One region of the Pseudoalteromonas sp. ABV4_021 genome, then DNA from elsewhere that is predicted to be linked to it. Evidence: predicted binding sites of a transcription regulator. Region 1 holds the regulator's gene; the other holds the start of a gene.
What was found. Region 1 encodes LexA, which represses DNA repair genes until DNA is damaged. Its sites were predicted from a motif close to TACTGTATNNNNATACAGTA; they were not measured.
Positions count from the first base shown of each region.

Region 2: ruvC (crossover junction endodeoxyribonuclease RuvC) is a predicted target of LexA. The motif match lies at 1,164-1,183, and genes of this name have one in related genera.

Region 1 is NZ_JBSWVB010000001.1:2,892,365-2,895,530, reverse strand. Features, by position in the region: gene plsB (glycerol-3-phosphate 1-O-acyltransferase PlsB) at 1-579, opposite strand, end outside; gene lexA (transcriptional repressor LexA) at 808-1,425, shown strand; gene coxB (cytochrome c oxidase subunit II) at 1,764-2,894, shown strand; gene ctaD (cytochrome c oxidase subunit I) at 2,894-3,166, shown strand, end outside.
Region 2 is NZ_JBSWVB010000001.1:1,106,871-1,110,036, reverse strand. Features, by position in the region: gene ruvA (Holliday junction branch migration protein RuvA) at 1-595, opposite strand, end outside; gene ruvC (crossover junction endodeoxyribonuclease RuvC) at 592-1,116, opposite strand; gene ACXAFE_RS05260 (DUF418 domain-containing protein) at 1,222-2,313, opposite strand; gene ACXAFE_RS05255 (methyl-accepting chemotaxis protein) at 2,889-3,166, shown strand, end outside.

The DNA of each region.
Region 1 (3,166 bases):
AATGAGTTTATGTGGTAAATCATCACTTTGTTGCTTACTAGTAAGCTGCGATAGTTCTAATGGACGACTAAAACGAATTAAGTTGTCGCGGCCAGATAGTAATACGACAAATACCTTACGCAACCAGCTTGGTGTAAGAGAACTGGATAAAATAGTGCCAAGGCCTGGCTTTTCTTTGCCTGGATTGCGTCCCCATAAAATGGTGACCGGAATAACTTGTAAATCGGTAACGTCAGATTGCTTTAATGCTGCAAATATTTCTTCGCTGATTTCGAGCGCTGGACTGTCTTTTTTGGCTTTACCAAACAGTGGCGAGCGGTGGTGAATTGGAATGTATCTTGGAACTTGTTTATCACCAATTTGCTGAGTGACCTGAGGGTCAGGTAAGCCGAGCTTTTTACAGGTGCTGCGCAACGCGGCTAAATCAGAAAAAGAATTTAATAATGTGATGTAAACGGTCGGCTTGTTTTTATCTATTGCTAGGTTGTCTAAAGGGTGTTCAGGTACAATTTTCGAACGCACTAAAAGCTTGTTCATACCGTTTGCAAACCACTGAATCATAGAGCCAACCAACTTCATAACACCAACCTAAAAACAAAAGGGGCGCTAGCATACCAGTTAACTCTAAAAGATTAAATAACTGGTCGTGCCAGAGGAAAAATAAAGCAATTTACTGCGATGATTTTTGATTTGCAGCAATTATCGTCTGTAACTAAGCATAGTGCTAATTATCAAATAATTAAAAGTTGCGAAATAAGAATAACTGTATATACTCACAGTTATCTGTACTGTATGGAAAACCAGTGAATGAGACCATTAACAAAACGTCAGGCACAAATCTTAGAACTTGTTAAAGTATTTATTAAAGATACTGGCATGCCGCCAACGCGCGCAGAAATCGCATCGACACTCGGTTTTAAAAGTGCAAACGCTGCAGAAGAGCATTTAAAAGCATTAGCCAAAAAAGGCGTAATTGAAATGGTGCCCGGCGCTAGCCGCGGTATTCGTTTAGTGGAAGAAGATGAACCAGAGCAATTAGGTTTACCGTTAATTGGTCAAGTCGCCGCAGGTTCACCTATTTTGGCTAATGAGCACATTGAAAGCCATTATCAAGTTGATCCTAACCTATTTAACCCATGTGCAGATTTCCTACTGCGTGTACGTGGTGAGAGTATGAAGGATATCGGCATTATGGATGGAGACTTGCTAGCTGTTCATCGCACGCCAGTGGCTAATAATGGGCAAGTGGTTGTAGCCCGTGTTGATGAAGATGTAACGGTAAAGCGTTTTGAAAAAGCAGGCAAACAAGTACTGTTACATGCAGAAAATGATGAATTTGACACAATTAAAGTCGATTTAGAGCATGGCCATTTTAATATCGAAGGCCTTGCGGTTGGTGTTATTAGAAATGCCGACTGGATGTAATACACTTTTGTTGACCTTGGCTAGTGAGTAACCTTACTAGCCTCAACCTGCTTTTAAACACCCTATTTCTTACTATAGCCCCTTCTATTTTTACATCTTCAAAAATCGCTAACTTATAGATTTATAAAAAATTTATCTTAAATTTGACTTGCGTAAAATTTAATCGTTTACTAGACCTTAGTAGTAACCTTGTTTTCTTTTTAAGCAAAGTGCGGCTTTTAGAAAACAAATATAATAAAGAAAATGGAGTGATGCTGTAGTGCGTCGTGCGATTTAATCGCTAAAACTTTCACTGACCATTTCCTAACAACATAATAATAATTAGCTAAGGAGCGAGCATGAGGCTAGTGAAGCTATCCTTATGGTTACTATTGAGCTTTCCTTTTTTAGCAGTTGGGACGAGTCAATATAACTTACCTGTTGGGGTGACAGACATCAGCCGTGATGTCTACGAGCTCCATATGACAATTTTCTATATCTGTTGCGTTATTGGATTAGTGGTATTTGCCATTATGTTTTGGGCAATAATCCATCACCGCAAATCAAAAGGAGCAGTGCCTGCTCAATTTCATGAAAGTACCAAAATTGAAATACTCTGGACAGCAATTCCATTTGTAATTTTGATTGGTATGGCAGTGCCTGCAACCAAAACCTTGATTGCCATGGAAGACACCACTAAAGCTGACCTAACGATTAAAGTTACAGGGTCACAATGGAAGTGGCATTATGAATATCTTGACCACGATGTGTCGTTTTATTCTGTTCTTTCGACTCCACGTGAACAAATCACCAACCAAGATCAAAAAACAGAAACCTACCTGTTAGATGTTGATAAACCGCTTATTATTCCAAAAGGAAAAAAAGTACGCTTTTTAATGACTTCGGACGACGTAATTCACTCTTGGTGGGTACCTGAATTCGCGGTTAAAAAAGATGCTAACCCAGGCTTTATCAACGAAGCGTGGACTAAAGTCAATGAGGCCGGTATTTATCGCGGTCAATGTGCGGAGTTATGCGGAAAAGACCATGGCTTTATGCCTGTGGTTGTTGAAGTTAAAGAGCCTGCTGAATTTGAACAGTGGTTGGCAAATGCGCAGCTTGAAAAAGCGCAAGCAGCGGCCGCAGAAAAAGCATCACTTGATCTTACATTATCTCAAGATGAGCTAATGACGCTAGGAGAACAAGTGTATATGGCTAATTGTGCTGCGTGTCACCAACCTACAGGAATGGGATTGCCAGGTGTGTTCCCAGCGCTAAAAGATAGCCCAATAGCACTTGGCGATGTTAAAGCTCATATCGATATTGTGGTTCATGGCAAGCCAGCAACAGCAATGCAAGGCTATAGCAAAATGTTGTCACTAAAAGAGTTAGCGGCAGTAGTGACCTATGAGCGAAATGCTTGGGGTAATAACACTGGCGATTCAGTGCAACCAAGTGATATTCAAGAATCTGTGGGAGAAGCACAATAATGACAACACTAGCTGAATCTCATCACCACCATCATACGCCAACAGGACTAAAACGTTGGCTATTTACCACTAACCATAAAGATATCGGTACGCTTTATCTGTTATTCGCCCTGTTAATGTTTTTAACGGGTGGCGCAATGGCACTGGTTATTCGTGCCGAATTATTTCAACCAGGCTTACAATTTGTAGAGCCACACTTTTTTAACCAAATGACTACAGTTCATGGCCTCATTATGGTTTTCGGTGCAGTTATGCCTGCGTTTACTGGCTTG
Region 2 (3,166 bases), 1.8 Mb from region 1:
CTTTAATTAGCGCTTCGCTTGATAAGCCAGTGCCTTTAATTGCTTTAACGGCTTTTTCCGCTTGATTTGCTTTATAACCGAGTGCCATTAACGCTGCAATTGCATCATCTTGTGCACAGCCTTTAACGGTTGGATCTTCTTGCATTTCCAATATTGCACCATCGGTATAAGGAGTAAAGAGGTCCATACCCCAATCTTTCAGCCTGTCTTTCATTTCAAGCACTAAACGCTCAGCAGTCTTTTTACCAACACCAGGCAATTTAACCAAGCTTGTTGCATCTTCGTTATGTACACAGGCAACAAATTGTTCGGCAGACATACCCGATAAAATTGCCAAACCTAATTTAGGCCCTACACCGTTGGCTTTTAATAATTCACGAAATAACGCGCGTTCAGTTTTATTATTAAAACCAAACAATAACTGTGCATCTTCTCTTACCACAAAATGGGTATAAACAACCGCTTCGTCACCTTCTTTCGGCAAGTTGTAAAAGCAGGTCATTGGCATATTCACTTCATAGCCAACGCCACTCACTTCAATTAAGATCTCCGGTGGCTGTTTTTCTACTAATGTTCCGCGTAATCGCCCTATCATCGTCTTAATCGTCCTCTTACTGTTTTACTCGCTTGCCCTGAAAGCTTGATTAAATGTTGTTGTGAATGGCCATGGCAAATGGCGATTGCCAACGCATCGGCGGCATCTGCTTGTGGTGTACCAGGCAATTTTAAAAAACTCTTTACCATGTGTTGTACTTGCGATTTGTCAGCACCACCGGTGCCAACAACTGCCTGTTTAACTTGCCTTGCGGAATATTCAAACACCTCAAGTGACTGAAGCGAAGCCGCCACCATGGCAGCGCCACGGGCTTGGCCAAGTTTTAATGCAGAATCGGGATTTCGCGCCATAAATACTTGTTCTATCGCAAAGCTATCTGGCTGATATTGTTCAATTAGCTGAGTCACACCTTGAAAAATTATTTTAAGGCGCTCGGCCATCGGCTTTTCGCCCATTTTAATACAGCCGCTACCCAAGTACTCAAACTTCATACCTTGCTGTTTAATTAAACCATAGCCCGTAAAGCGAGAGCCAGGGTCGATGCCAAGTATTATTGCCAATGCACACCTTTTGCGATGTTTTCTTGTGATAACTAATAATGACTAATAACTGTATGGATTACCAGTAATAGTTTTTAAACTGCGCGCAGTTGCACAAAATTTAACTTATTTTGCGCTATATGCTTTGCGCCAAAGCCACTCTATTGGCCCTGACTTGAAAAGTTTTAAATAGAAAAACGCAAATACCAGCTGAAAAACTGAGAACATTAAACACAAGTAGATATAGTCTAAACGCGTTGCACTATGCACAAATTCAGGTGAAAAGTAGCGAAAGAAGAGCGCAAATACGATTGATTGCAAAATATAAAGCGTAAATGCCATACGCCCCGCAGGAGCAAGAATACTATTTAACACGGTAAGCTTGTCATTTAGCTTAATAAAAGCATGGCAATACATTAACGCGCATACTAGTCCTGAAAATGTGGCGATGGACATCGTGAGTTCAACCAAGTGAACGTAATTAACACGTAGCAGCGCGTCGATGCTCGATATGGTTATCACCACCAATAAAGATGCAAGCAGTTGCTTTGTTGATAAACCAGTATTGAAAAAATCGGCGCGATACAAATAAACACCAAACAGTACAATGCCCGCGGTAATCCAAATAAAACACACCCAGCTAAACACAAACATAATAATGGTAAACACAATTTGCTGAATTAATTGCTCGCCATAACCTGATTGCCAAGTATTGATAATTTCGAAGTATTCATCACTATCGCGGTAGATAGGTTCGTTTGGGATCAACGCAAACAGCAATATTAATGAAAAGCCGATAGCAAAATAAGTTTTTGCTTTTTTTAAGAGAACTTCTTGGCTACTGCCTATTTCGCGATAAACAATCAACCCTGCTAGTGCGTAGTTAACCAAAATATCGCCAGAAAAAATAAACACGCTATGGATAAAGCCAAATATAAGAAGCCAATTCAAACGCGACTTTAACAACGTAAAGGCATCTTCTTGGCCATACTTATCGTACAAAATAGCTAAGCCTACTCCGAACAGTAGACAAAATAAGGCTCTAAAACGACCATCAATAAAAAAGGCATTTATCACCTCAATCACATTATCGCTAAGCGGTGTAACTTGAAACGGCACGTAACCTAATTCAAAAACGCTATGATAGTAAATATTCATAAACAGAATACCTAACACAGCAAAACCTCTCAGTACATCTAGCGTTTTAATACGTGGCATACATACAACCTACATTCGAGAAAACTAAAAACGCAGCCATAGTGGGCCTCAAGTAACTGTTGGTAAAGTATTAAATGATAAACGGCGAGATTAAAGGATAACAATTGCCATGGGTAGCCGTATCAATGTGATAAAACGCTGTGATATGGCTATTTCCAGTGGAATAATGGAAATAACTTATTTAGCCAAAACTTAGATTTAAAAGTTAACTCGTCAGTTAAAGTATATGAGCTTTGGTATTTTATGCTTTCTAGTGTGTTCGTTTGTCTGAGTACTCGGTAAACGTGTGCATCAATCGCGCTTCGCATATCGCAAACAAATTTAACGCTTTAATGATTACAAATAGCTGCTAGAAAGTAGTTTGTAATCTCATTATCACAATACATAGACAACTCAACCTCATCGTTTTTACCATGATAAAGGTGATTTATTTGCTCAGTTCAATTATCAAAGCAAGATAAAAAGCCGCTAATATGACATTTTTGTGGCAAGAATTAAAAACTGATCCTAGCATTATTGATAGTTAAATATCGTACTAAATTACGAGCAATTCTACTGATGAATAAGGAGTGTTCATGTCTATCAAACGATCATTTTTGTCACTATCGGCGCTAATTATTTTAGCTATGGCAGTAATGGCGAGTCTAATTTGGTATTCAACAAATCAAATGGCAGAACTCGGAAGCGAACTAGCGCTAAGTAAAGAGTTGAGCAACAACATGCTGATGCTCAGACGTCATGAAAAAGACTTTTTACTACGTAAAAACGAAAAATATGTTGATAAGTTTAATCAGCGCATTGTTTTGATTAAGCAAAACATTCATGCATTACACAACGCGCTCGATACCATTCC